One region of the Pseudoclavibacter sp. VKM Ac-2867 genome, then DNA from elsewhere that is predicted to be linked to it. Evidence: riboswitches for the same ligand, from Rfam matches in the RefSeq annotation. Region 1 holds a riboswitch; the other holds the start of a gene.
The links. Region 1 has a riboswitch for FMN ahead of ribD (bifunctional diaminohydroxyphosphoribosylaminopyrimidine deaminase/5-amino-6-(5-phosphoribosylamino)uracil reductase RibD). Riboswitches for the same ligand answer to the same signal wherever they lie in the genome.
Positions count from the first base shown of each region.

Region 2: it holds a riboswitch for FMN, as region 1 does, so the genes downstream of both, ITJ67_RS08885 (ABC transporter permease) here and ribD (bifunctional diaminohydroxyphosphoribosylaminopyrimidine deaminase/5-amino-6-(5-phosphoribosylamino)uracil reductase RibD) in region 1, are expected to answer to the same signal.

Region 1 is NZ_JADKSL010000018.1:36,760-43,310, reverse strand. Features, by position in the region: gene ribH (6,7-dimethyl-8-ribityllumazine synthase) at 1-153, opposite strand, end outside; gene ribB (3,4-dihydroxy-2-butanone-4-phosphate synthase) at 150-845, opposite strand; gene ribD (bifunctional diaminohydroxyphosphoribosylaminopyrimidine deaminase/5-amino-6-(5-phosphoribosylamino)uracil reductase RibD) at 842-1,948, opposite strand; FMN riboswitch at 2,055-2,179, opposite strand; gene ITJ67_RS15685 (PIG-L deacetylase family protein) at 2,264-3,043, opposite strand; gene ITJ67_RS15680 (glycosyltransferase) at 3,036-4,298, opposite strand; gene ITJ67_RS15675 (MFS transporter) at 4,394-5,605, opposite strand; gene ITJ67_RS15670 (hypothetical protein) at 5,923-6,551, opposite strand, start outside.
Region 2 is NZ_JADKSL010000007.1:117,882-124,432, reverse strand. Features, by position in the region: gene ITJ67_RS08900 (sugar O-acetyltransferase) at 1-320, shown strand, start outside; gene ITJ67_RS08895 (TMEM175 family protein) at 344-994, shown strand; gene ITJ67_RS08890 (ABC transporter substrate-binding protein) at 991-2,049, opposite strand; gene ITJ67_RS08885 (ABC transporter permease) at 2,100-2,909, opposite strand; FMN riboswitch at 3,012-3,138, opposite strand; gene ITJ67_RS08880 (SRPBCC family protein) at 3,329-3,757, opposite strand; gene ITJ67_RS20245 (septum formation family protein) at 3,781-4,371, opposite strand; gene pyrE (orotate phosphoribosyltransferase) at 4,381-4,944, opposite strand; gene ITJ67_RS08865 (hypothetical protein) at 4,976-5,194, opposite strand; gene ITJ67_RS08860 (alpha/beta fold hydrolase) at 5,525-6,361, opposite strand; gene ITJ67_RS08855 (GNAT family N-acetyltransferase) at 6,451-6,551, opposite strand, start outside.

The DNA of each region.
Region 1 (6,551 bases):
GACCTGGACGTCGGTGACGCCCGCATCTGCAAGTGCGCGTTGGGCGCCGTCGAGCAGCGCGTCCATCGCCGTCTCATGCCACTCGGCCGCGACGACGACGACTCGCATGCCGCGCCCGTCTGCCTGCACTGTCGGTGCTCCGTGTCCGCTCATCGTCGTGCTCCTCTCACGTGCGCCTTGGCGGCGCGCTGCTGGCTGTGGTCCTGCGGTTCTTCCTGCGTGGGCGTTGCGGGGAAGCCCGGGTGCTCCCTGCGGTGGCGCACGATGTCGTCGACGTGCAGCAGCACCAGGTCGGTGGCTGCCGCGAGCTCAAGCGCCTCGCCGAACGACAGCATCTCGCCGTCGTCCCGCACGAGCTCGGCGATGACGCCCACCTCGCCGGTGCCAGCGAGGCGCACAAGATCGACGGCCGCCTCGGTGTGCCCCGGACGCTCGAGCACGCCGCCATCCACGGCGCGCAGCGGCAGCACGTGGCCCGGGCGGATGAGATCGCTCGGTCGCGCATCCGCTGCGGCGAGTGCGCGGACGGTCGTTGCCCGGTCGGTTGCCGAGATCCCCGTCGTCACCCCCTCGGCCGCGTCGACCGTGACGGTGTAGGCGGTGCCGCGCGCATCCTCGCTGCGTTCCACCATGATGGGCAGACTGAGCCGGTCGGCGAGCGTCGCCGGGAGGGGCGCGCAGAGGAGCCCGGAGGAATGGCGGATGATCCAGCCCATCCACTCGGGGGTGGCGGTGTTCGCCGCGAGGATCGCGTCGACCTCGTTCTCGCGTGAGGAGGCGTCGGCGACGAGCACGGGGCGTCCCGCCCGCAGCGCCTCGAGCGCCCGGCGCAGTTCAGCGTTCATGCTGCGACTCCCACGGGTGCAGCGCCGGGGACGCGAACGGCGGGTGATTCGGGGCCCCGGACGAGCCGGATGAGCGTGTCGACGCCCAGCGGATGCACGGAGTCGGTCGTCCACCTGTTCGCGTCCCGGAGGCTCCCTATGTCGAGCGACGCGACGGAGCTCGCCCCATCGCCCAGCAGGATGGGCGCGACGTAGGCGTCGATCTCGTCGACGAGTCCGGCGCGCAGGAAGGCCGCCGCGATGGTGGGGCCGCCTTCGACGATGACGTGGCGGACGCCCCTTGCGTGCAGGATCTCGAGGGCGTCGACCGGGTCGTGGGTCCTGAGGTGCACGAACAGCTCCGGCTCCGCGCGCACGGCGGCGCCCTCGTCGACCTCGCGCAGCCCCATCACGACACGCAGGGGCTGTGATGCGTCGGTCGCCGCGACTCCCCGCACCGACAACGAGGGGTCGTCGGCACGCTGCGTTCCGGTGCCGACGAGGACCGCGCAGGCGTCGGCCCGACGCTGGTGCGCATGCGCCCTGGCGGCCTCGGAGGTGATCCACTGGCTCGACCCGTCGGCGGCGGCGACCCTCCCGTCGAGCGTGGATGCGAGCTTGAGCGTCACGAAGGGCCGACGCTCGGTGACGCCTGTGAGCCAGACGCGCAGGAGCGATTCGGCCTCGACCTGACGGGTGCCCATGGACACGCTCACCCCGTGCGTGCGAAGGCGCGCCGCTCCCCCGGATGCGATCGGGTTCGGGTCCGCCACCGCGTACACGACCTCCGCGACACCTGCGTTCAGGAGGGCGTCGGCGCACGACGGCGTCCTGCCGCTGTGGGCGCAGGGCTCGAGGGTCACGATGGCAGTCGCGCCCCGTAGCTCCGCCCCGGCTGCGCGCGCGGCGTCGAGCGCGGCGGCCTCCGCGTGCGGGGTGCCCGCTCCGCGGTGGTGGCCGCTCCCCAGGATGCGGCGCGGGCCGCCGGCACCGGAGGGCGGCGCGAGCAGGACGCACCCGACCTGTGGGTTCGGATCTCTGGCTGGCCCTCGGGCCGCCAGGGAGAGCGCCAATTGCATGGCGGCGTCGACAGTGTCGACGCGTGTGAGTTCTTGGATCGGCATGGCCGGACCTCCGCGTTTCGCGTACCACGGGGCCATATCCCGGTGCCGGCGCAGCCGGAGAGTCCGGCAGCCGACGCCTCGGAGGCCCTCGCCGAAACGAGCGCCTCCCATGCACCTACCATCCGGACTTTAACCGTCGGTCCCGGAATTCCACCAGGTCAACCGCTCGCGGACGAGCGGGTCGCGGACTCTCACCGCCGGTTCGGACTTTCACCGACCCCGGAGCATGTTGCACGGCGAGCATAAGCCTGCAAGCTTGGCGTGTGACGTCGTGGGACAGCTCGCGCCCAGGTAGTGCCCGCGCGGACGGCCGCGCTACGCCACCACTTCGCGCAGACCGATCGCGAGGTGCACGTCCTGCCGCTGCCCGCCCGAGTGCACGAGCGACGCTCCGTCGTCGTCGACCGTGAGCTGGGTACGGTGGCTGCGGAGGGCGGCGACGACCGCAGCCCGGTGCTGCTCGAGGTCGAACCATTCGAGGTCGCCGATCTCGGCGGCGAGGGCACGCTCGCTCTGCTCGACGAGCTCCGCGAAGCGCACACCGGCTGCCGCCGATGCGGCGAGGCTCGCTTCCCGCGCCCGAACATGGTCGGGGTGCCCGTACCCGCCGGTCGCGTCGTAGCTGATGACGAGGTCCGGCCCGTCATGGGCGATCGCGGCGGCCAGATCAGCGGTGACCTCCTCGAGCGGGGCGACGCTCAGCGACCGCAGGTCGGTCTCGTCGGCGGGGCCTGCGAGGCCCGGCCGCAGCCAGCGCATCCCCGAATCACGGTAGTCGCGGGGTGCGAGGCCCTCGGCGCGTGCGGGGACGGTGCCGAGCCAGCGGTGCTCGTCGATGCCGAGGGCGTCGAGCGAGCCGCGCAGCTCCCGTTCGCGCACGGCCGCGAGCTCGCCTATGGAGGCGGCGTCTGGCAGCGCGCCGTCGACGATCTCGCCGAGTTCGCCGCGCGTGCACGTCACGAGCGTGACGCGTGCGCCGCGTTCGTGGAGTTCGCGGAGCAGAGCGCCGCCGGCAAGCACCTCGTCGTCGGGATGCGCGTGCACGACCAGCGCGTGGCGCACCGAATCGAGCAGACTGCGGCCGGTCTCAGGCACGCGCGGAACCCAGCCGGGCCTGTGCGACGAGGTCGCGGAATACCGAGAGGAGGCCTTCCGCGCTGAGGTCCCACGAGTGGGTGAGCGCGTGCTCGCGGGCGGCGCGGCTCATGCGCTCGGCGACCTCGGACTGCCGGAGGATGCCCGCGATGGCGGCCGCCCAGTCGGCGGGGTCTCGCGTCTCGAGCAGGATGCCGGTGACGCCGTCGACGACGGCCTCGCGGAGTCCGCCGGCCGCGGAGGCGACGACGGGCACGCCGGATGCCGCAGCTTCGAGCGCGACGAGACCGTACGTCTCGGAGTGGGAGGGGATCAGCACGAGGTCCACGAGGCGCAGTTGGGCTGCGAGCGCGTGCCTGCTGAGCGAGCCGATGTACTGCACGTGGTCGGCGAGCCCGTGCTGCTCGACGGCGTCATGCAGGCGAGCCTCGTACTCGCGGCCGTCGGCATCCGGCGGTGCGGCTCCCACGAGCACGTAGTCGGGGCGGACGTCGGCGTCGACCTCGGCGATCGCGTCGAGGGCCAGGTCGAATCCCTTGAGCGGATGCAGCCGCCCGGCAGACAGGGCACGCCTGGGTCGCTGCTCGTGGGCGGCCGGCTCGGCCCGCGCATCCCACGCGGGGAAGAACAGGTCGGCGTCGACGCCCGGCGGCACGATGTGCGTGATCGCGGGGTCGCCGCCGAGCCTCGAGAGGACCGTGTCGCGTTCGGCCCTGCTGACGACGACGATCGCGTCGACGGACTTCGCGAGCATCGCCTCGCCGGCGAGCCGTCCAGGGGATTCGGCGCGTTCCCCGTCGGCGAGCGGCGTGGAGCTGTCCGCGGCGATGGAGTGGAAGCTCTGCGCGATCGGTATCCCGAGCTCGCGGGCGACGGGCAGGGCGGCGACGCCCGAGAACCAGTGCTGGGCGTGCAGCACATCGACGGGGAGTTCGCCGAGGAGCGTGGCGAGCGCATCCTGGAATTCGCGGATGACGTGCTCGTGCTCACCCTTCGCGATGAGGCGGGCCGGCCCGGCGTCGAGGTTGTGGAGGCGCAGGTTCTCGCGCAGCTGCACGGTGGATGCGGAGTCTGGATCGCTGCGTCGCGTGACGAGCTCGACCTGGTGGCCGCGGGCGGCGAGCGCCTCGGCCTGAGCGAGCACGACGACGTTCATGCCGCCTGCATCCTTGGTGCCCGGCTCGTCGAGCGGGGAGGTGTGGAGCACGACAAACGCGATACGGAGGGGGCGCTCATCGGAGAGGACGTCAGGCATGCCTCCGACCGTAGGCCCCGCGGCCCCACTTTTCCATTCGGGATGCCCTCGGTTACGCGCCGGGCTGGCGTCCGGCCGTTCCCGTAGGGCCGCCGTCACCCGTGAGCCCACCGCCCCGATCGGCGGTCGTTCAGGGCCAGCGGTCCGCAGATGAGGATCAGCGTGCCGATTGCGGAGATCGTGAGGGCGGGGCCCGGGCCGACAATGTCGGTGAGCGCCCCGAATGCTGCCGCGCCGAGCGCTGCGCCGAGGTTGACGGCGGTGTTGATCCAGCTGCTCGCCTCGGTTCGCGCTCGCGAGTCGGTGCGAGCGTCCGCGGCGAGGTAGCCGACGATGAGGGTCGGCGCCAGGAAGATGCCGCTGAGGGCGAAGCCGAGGATCGCGACGCCGACACCCCCGAGGAGCCCGGTCGCCGTGAGGATCGCGAGAAGAGCCAGGGTGAGCACGAGCAGCTGACGCTCCGGCCTCGCGCGGAGGTCCCATCGGCCGTAGAGCAAGCCGCCGATCGCGCTGGCGGCCGCGAACACAGCGAGCAGTGCGCCTGCCAGCACCGTGCTGGATGCGGCGGCGGCCACTGCGGGGGCTGCGACTTCGACGCAGCCGAGCATCACTCCCGGGGCCGTCATCGCCAGCACGATGGGCAGGAAGCCCTTGGAGCGCAGCGGACGCAGCGCCGGTCGGGCGTCTGGGACCTCCACCTGACGTGAACCGCGCTGCGCTCGTGACCGTGGGCTCGTCACGAAGAGTGCCGTCCCAAGAGCGACGCAGCCTGCCGAGACGACCAGCGATGAGAGCGGATCCGCGACGACGGCGAGGACGGCGGCCGCCAGTGGGCCGACGGCGAAGGTCACCTCTTCCGCGACGGCGTCGAGACTGAATCCGCGAGTGCGCTGGGGGCCAGCCGGGAGTGCTGCCGCCCAGAGCACGCGCATGACCGCGCCGAATGGCGGGGCGCTCACCCCCGCGAGCGCGCTGAGGAGCAGCAGTGTCGGCAGGCCTGCACTCGACGACAGCCCGACGCCGAGAAGGGATGCGGCGTGGACGAGCCCGAGGGCCGTCACCACGAGGCGCTGTCCGTGTCGATCGATGAGTCGCGCTCGCCATGGTGTGGCGACGACGTTGGCGACGCCGAGCGTCGCCGTTGCGATGCCGGCCACTGCGAATGAGCCCGTCGACTGTTCCAGGAGGAGGATCAGCGCGAGCCCGGAGGTTGCCAGCGAGAGGCGCCCGATGATGCTGGCGAGGAATGAGCGTGAGAGGTGCGGCGTGCGCAGCACTGAAGCGTATGAGGGTCGTTCAGGGGACAACGGAGACTCCGATGAGATCTCGCTTCGCACTCATCCCCAGAGATGAGCGAAGCGGCCTGCGTCAGGAAAGCACGCGGAAGAAGGCGCGCTGAAACCCACCCGGGTCGGTGCTGGGAACTGCGAGGGGCGGGTCGCAGGACCGTCAGGCGAAGGCGACGATGAAGCCGATCATCCATGCAGACTACCCACCCTGTCGACGCGACGCGGAGGTCGCTCGTCGGCGTCGCAACCGCGGTACCGGCCCCACCACTCGAAACGCCCACGGAGTCCCCGCCTCGCTCGGCGAGGGGCGGGGCGGGGCGGGGGATCCGGTTGGTTCAGTCCCGAGGGGCTGTGGAGACGACCTCGGATGTGTAGGTCTTGCTGGTCGAACCCCAGCCGAAGCTACTGTGCGCGTCCGAGATCACCTGGCGCCCGATGGGAAGTCCAGTCCTCGGGTCGAAGATGAGCTGCCGGTCGACGGCACCGTACCGGAGCGTCACTGCGATGCCTGACTTTCCGTGGATCTCAACGGGGGTGACAGCGGTACTGACGCCTGGAATGATAGCGGCGGCTTCCAAGAGCAACGCCCGGTCTTCAGCGGCAAGGTAGCCCGGATCGATGAGTTCGCTTATTCTCGCAAATGCCTGCGATTCAGGCTCGACGTTGTATTTGTCGATCTCATAGAGCTGGTCGAGGACGCCGTCAGGTTCGCCAGCCCAGTCGAATGTCAGCATCTCGTACGCGACACGCACGCGACTGACGAACTCGCCGCGCGCTGCTCGCTCGTATTGAGGAGTCGAGTCCGATTGCCCCGCCTGGTCCTCGAGCGCCTCTCGGAGGTCTTGGACCTCAGCAGCACCCGCCTCCGTATGGGCCTCAATGCTCTCTTCGGACTCGGTGGCGACCCACTCATCGTTCTTGTCCGCAGGAATGTAGAGGGCCCGAGAGTAGTCCACCGTCCAAG
Region 2 (6,551 bases), on a different contig from region 1:
GCACCTTCGTCAACGTGGGTCTCGTGGCGCTCGACGTCACCCCGATCACGATCGGTGCGAGCTGCCAGATCGGGCCGAACGTGCAGCTGCTGACGCCGACGCATCCACTCGACCCCGAGCCCCGTCGCGCCGGCTACGAGGCGGGCGCGCCCATCACGCTGGGCGACAACGTGTGGCTGGGCGGCGGCGTCATCGTCTGCCCCGGCGTGACGATCGGCGAGAACACGGTCGTGGGCGCTGGCGCCGTCGTCACGAAGGACCTGCCCGCGAATGTCATCGCCGTGGGCAACCCGGCACGCGTCATCCGCTCCCTCGACTGACCGAACCTCACGGAGCATCCATCATGGCTTCACGCAGCTACGCACGCGGCACCACGGAGTTCGACCGTGGGCTGACGTTCTTCGACGCGGTCTACGCGGTCGCCATCACCCTGCTCGTCGTCGATATCGTGCCGCCAACGGCAGACCACTGGGCGAGCTGGGATGCGCTCGCCGGCTCCGGCGTGCTCGACCAGCTCCTCGCCTTCGCGATCAGCTTCTTCGTCATCGCGAACTTCTGGAAGGTCAACCACCGCCTCATGGGCGAGGTGTCGGCGCTCGACGGCCCGCTGCTCAACACCAACATCGTGGCGATGTTCTTCATCGTGCTGCTGCCGTTCAGCACCGCGTCGATGAGCGAGGCGACCCTCGACGCGCAGCCCCTGCCCGTCGTGCTCTACGCCGTCAACATCATCTGCGCGTCGCTCGCGCAGCACGTCATCTGGGTCGTGGCCGTGCACCGCGGGCTCACGGAGCCGTCGCGGGCGGCGCGCCGCCGGTCCGCGTTCACGTTCGTCGTGCCGGCCGTGTTCGCCCTGTCGATCCCGGTCGCGTTCCTCCTCGGCCCGGACCCTGCGCGCTACACCTGGCTGCTGCTGCTCCTCACGGGCCCCGTCACGTCGGCCATCCAGAAGCGGATGGCCGCGCGCGACGGCGAGGAGCCGGGAGACGCCTAGCCCTGCGGCACGTACGCGTTCGTGAACGCGTCGCCGTCCAGCGGCTTCTCGAGCAGGTCCTGATCGCTCATGAACGTCGCCATCGTGGCCCACACGTCGGCGTCGTTCGTGAAGAGCGGCTGCCCCTCCTGCGCGGACAGGAACGGGATGGTCGCCTCGAGTGTCGCGAGCGCGTCGCTCTTCGCCTCGTCCGTGTAGAGGGTCGGGATGTACTCGGCGGCGATGTCGATCGACTCCTCCGGGTTGTCGATCACGTCCTGCGTGGCCAGAGCGAGGGCCTCGAGCACGGGGGTGATCGACGCATCGTCGCCCTCGATGATCGAGTCGGCGACCCCCAGCGACGGGCCGACGAGGGTCGGCGCATCCGCCGGCGCGATCTCGATCGTGCGAACCGGGAAGCCCGCCTTCTCGAACTGCACGGCATCGTTGTTGATGTAGCCCATGACCCCATCGACCGCGCCCGTCGTGAGCGCCGCCTGCTGCGTGTAGCCGATGTACTCGATCTTCACGTCGTCCGCCGTCAGCCCGTTGCTCTGCAGCAGCGACAGCAGCGCGAAGTACGTCTGCCCGTAGGGGCCGGGCGTGCCGATGGTCTTGCCGCGTGCATCCTCGGCCGTCGTGATGTCGGAGTCCTCCGGCACGATGAGCGTCGCCGGGTACGTGTTGTAGAGCGTCGCCACCGAGGTGACGGGGATGTCGGCCGCCCGCGCCTGCGTGATCTCGTCGCCGCCCGCGTACACGAAGTCCTCCGTGCCGTTCGCGAGCGCACCGAACAGGTCCTCGCCCTCGCCGTGGTGGCGCAGCTCCACGTTGACGCCCTTGTCGTCGAAGTAGCCCTTCGCCTCGGCCACGTAGAACGGCACGAACTGGATGTTCGGGGTGTAGGTGAGGCCGATGGTCACGTCGCCCGCGGCCGCTGCGGGCGCCTCCGCGCCGTTGCCGTCTGCCGAGGGGGAGCATCCGGCGAGCACGGCCACGGCTGCCACGGCGCCGGCCGCGATGACGGAGCGCACGGCCCGCGAGCGGAAGCCCGCGGTGGTTGGACGAGTGTTCATGGGCGTCTCCAGATCGAGAGAGGTGGGGTGTCAGTCAGGCGGGTGTGAGGTCAGGCAGGAAGCGGTTCGTCGGCGAGCACGCGGGCGCGCCGCCTCGACTTGGGTTCGTCGTCGTTCCAGGTGACGGCGTTCTGGAACAGCCGCATGAGGATGTACAGGGCGACCGCGAGGAGCACGAGCATGAGCAGCGTGGAGAAGATGCCGGGGATGTCGTTGGCGTCGCGGTTGAGGGTGAGGAGCATGCCGAGCCCCCGGCCGCCCATCGTGAACTCGCCGACGACGGCACCCGTGATGGACAGCGTCACGCCGGCGCGGATGCCGGCGAGCACGCTCGGCAGGGCGAGCGGCCCCTCGACCCACCACAGCAGCTGGTACCAGTTGGCGCCGTCGATGCGTGCGGCCTCGATGACGTCCTGCGGGAGCTGCCGCACGCCGAGCACGGTCGTGACGATCATCGGGAAGAACGACATGATCGCGCAGAGCACGACCGTCGGGGCGAGACCGTAGCCGATCCACAGCACGAGCAGCGGCGCGAGGGCGATGGCAGGGACGGCCTGCGACGCGGCGACGTACGGGGTGATCGCGACATCGACCCACGGAAGACGCGCGATGAGGTAGCCGAGCGGTACGGCCACGAGGATCGCGAGGAGACTGCCGAGCAGGGCCGCCGACAGCGTCACCCACGCGTGGCCCAGCATCGGGCCCTTCGTCACGTCGAGCCAGAAGCGCTCGGCGAGCTGGCCGGGGGCGGGGAGGAACTGCGGCGAGATGAGTCCGGCCGCCGTGACCAGCCACCACACGGCGAGCACACCGATCGCCACCGTGATCGGTGCGAGGAAGCGTGCTGACGTCGTGTTCATCTACCCGGCTTTCGTGGAAAGCTCCGGGGATGACGAGGCGCGTGGAGGTCGCCGAACTGGTCGGCGGATTCCACGAGCTGACGGTACGCCGAGGCGTGCCGTCACGTGCGCCTCCCTTCCGGACTTTCACCGTCGGTTCCGGAATTTCACCAGATCAGCCACTCCCTTGCGGGAGCAGGTCGCGGACTATAACCGCCGGCTCGGAATTACACCGACCCCGGAGCACGTGGACTCTGTCGCCAGAATACGACACGCCCCCGTGATGCGCGACATCGTGACGCTCCGCGACGAGCGAACAGCTCCCGGGAATGCCTGGACAGCAGCGCCGTCGCCCTTGCCACCGTCATCTCGGGATGGTCTGCACGCACGCGGATGGCTTGCAACACATCCCGAGGCGCGAAAGCCATCTCGAGACTCGGCTATCCGGCGGCGGCCTGCGCCTCCGCGGTCTTCTTCGCGCTGCGGAGCTCGCTGGCGATCGCCGCAGCTGCGATGGGCTTCGCGAGGCCGAGGCGCTCGGCGATGCCGCCGGCATCGAACTCCGCATCCACCGTCACGCGGGTGCTGGCCGGGGTGATCTCGTCAGTGCGCACCTCGGCGGCGAAGGACGCACGGCCCTCGACCGATTCCCAGCGCAGGCGCTTGCCCGGCTCGTTGACGACGACCTTCGCGTCGATCGAGCGTCGCTGCCCGACGAGCTCGACGTCCCACCTGATGAGGTCAGGGCCGAGCACCTCGACGTGCTTCACGATGCTGAGGACGCTCGGGAGCGACTCCGGCTCGGCGTAGAGGTTGAAGAGCACGTCGACGGGCACATCGATGTCGATGGATTCACTCACGAAGGTCATGCGATGAGCGTAGCCGTCGCACGCTACCGGTTCGCCGCGAGCGAGCCGGTCGTGGATGCCCCCGGCGTGGAGGCGAAGCAGCGGTAGCCGCGCAGCCCCGCGTCCCAGTCCGCCTGGTTCAGGGGGTAGCTGGCCTCGATGACGAGCCCGGGCACAGCCGCGGCCGCGGCGGTGTCGAGGACGTCGCTCGCCTGGCACGTGATCTGGGCGCGGTCCCTGAGCGCCGCCTCACCCGGATACTCGGCGTCTGCGGAGAACGTCGTCGCCTCGACGTCGGCGAGCAGCTGCCCCGAGTGCTCGGCGTCGCAGTCGACGACATCGAACCTGGGCTCCCAGGGAGAGACGTAGTCGCGGATGCACTGGCCCGGCTCGAGCAGCGACGCGTCGATGCCCGCGAGCGGCACCTCGCTGAGCGCGGGCCCGGCCGTCTCCGCCGGCGGGACCTGCCCGTCGCCGAACGGCTGGAGCCAGACTCCGAGCGCGGCCCCACCGAGGAGGAGGACCCCGATCAGCGCTGCGAGGACGCCGCGGTTGCGGCGCTTCGCGGCGCGCTCCACCTGCTGGTCGCGCGCTTCAGGCTGCTCGCGCGCGTCAGGCCTGGGGGTCGCTGCCACGGGGAGTGCCTAGGCGAGGCCCAGGTCTCCGAGGCCGATCGCGGCGCGGTACGGATAGCCGGCGGCTTCGATGACGCACTGCGCCTCCGTGGCACGGTCGACGATGACGGCGACGCCGACGACCTTCGCTCCGACCTTCTCAAGGGCTTCGATGGCCTTGAGCGGCGAGCCGCCCGTGGTGGACGTGTCCTCGAGCACGACGACCCGCTTGCCTTCCAGGTCCGGCCCTTCCACCTGGCGGCCGCGGCCGTGGTCCTTCGGCTCCTTGCGCACGACGAACGCGTCGACGATCTTGCCCTGCGCGAGCCCCTGGTGCATGACGGCGCTCGCGAGCGGGTCTGCACCCATCGTGAGGCCGCCGACTGCATCCACAGGAGCACCCGTGAGGGTCTCGAACTCCTCGATGACCTCGAGCAGCACGCGGCCGATGAGCGGCGAGGCGCGGTGGTCGAGGCTCAGCTTGCGGAGGTCGATGTAGTACGTCGCCTTCTTCCCGCTCGTGAGGGTGAAGTCGCCGTGGAACACGGCTTCGTCGCGGATGAGTTCGATGAGGGCGTCGCGGTCTGTCGTCACGGTCCTCAAGCCTAATCGCCCGAGGGGCAGGTCACCGCGCTGAGAGCGAGTCCGCTGCGATGGCGTCGGCGATCGTGGCCCGCGGATGCGCGCGACGCCACTCCCGCAGGGCGGCTCCCGTCGGCAGCCCGTGTTCGTCGCGGCTCGCGGTCACACCGCCGCCACCGGAGGACGCAGGCCGGTGGTCGCCTGCCCCGCACGACGTGGTCGGGTCGAGTTCGCTGGTCTTCGTCACGGTGTTCGTCTTCATCACGCCTCCTCCGGCCAGCGCCTCGCTGGCCTTCGTTGTCTCGGGATGCTTCCGGTCCTGCGCGTCGAGCTGTGCTGCGTTTCGAGCTGCCGCCAGCCCATCAAGGCCCTCGGCCCGCTGTCAAGCGCACAGGACTTTCGATGGACGGGATTCACCCGATCCCGCGACTCCCAGCGAACTCTGCGAACCCTGCGATGGCGGCGATCCCGTCGCATCCAAAGCCGCCGAGCGCGCGCACACTGTGAGATCGCCGAGACGCCGAGACCCGGCCACCGAATGAGCGGTGGCCGGGTTTCGGCGTTCGGTGGAGTTGTCACCCTCCTCGCGGAATCAGCGGCTGAGGAACTCCAGCACGACCCGGTTCCACTCGTCGACGTGACTCACGTTGACGCCGTGGGGCGCATCCGCCACGACGTGCAGCTCGGAGCCGGCGACGGCCTCGTTCGTACGAGCTCCGGACCCCTCGAAGGGCACGGTCGCGTCGCTGTCGCCGTGGATGACAAGCGTCGGCACCTTCACGGCCTGCAGGTCGTCGCGGAAGTCGGTGCTCGCGAACGCCGCCATGGCCTGCAGGGCGGCGGGCTTGAACGCCTGCTTGGTCAGCTCGATGGCAGCCTGGCGCTCCTGCTCGGAGACGACGAGCTTGTCGTCGACCGAGTAGAACGTGGTGATGAAGCCGTCGTAGAACGTCTCCTGGTTGGCGGTGAGCGCGGCCGTCATCTTGGCGGCCTCTCCAGCCTCGAGGGGGCCGTCCGGGTTGCCGGCGGTCTTCAGCAGGTACGGCGGGACAGCGGATGCGAAGACGACGCTGTGCACGCGCTCGTCGCCGAATTTCGCGAGGTAGCGGGCTACTTCGCCGCCGCCCATGGAGAAGCCGACGAGGGTGACCTCGCGCAGGTCGAGGGCCTCGAGCACCGACTGCAGGTCGTCGGCGAAGCTGTCGTAGCTGTACCCCGTGAGGGGCTTGTCGCTGCGGCCGAAGCCACGGCGGTCGTAGGTCACGACGCGGTGGCCGGCGGCCTCGAAGGCCGGCACCTGGTGGTTCCAGGCTTCGCCGGAAAGCGGCCAGCCGTGGATGAGGACAACGGGGCGACCGGTTCCACCCGTGTCGTCGACGTGGAGCTTCGTGTCCGCGAGCAGGCCGTGGTGTGCGGTGATCTCAGTCATTGCGGTGCCTTCCCGCGCCGCGACTTGCGACGCATCTGCAATCATTCGGAACCGGGCTCCGCATCGGATCGGTGGCTCGGAGGCAACGCTCAGACGTCGATCGTGAAGGCGAGGAGCTGGAACGGCGGCCGCCCGTCGCCGGGGTCGACCGTGCGCACGCGCGACTCGAGGATCGAGAAGCCGAGCCGCT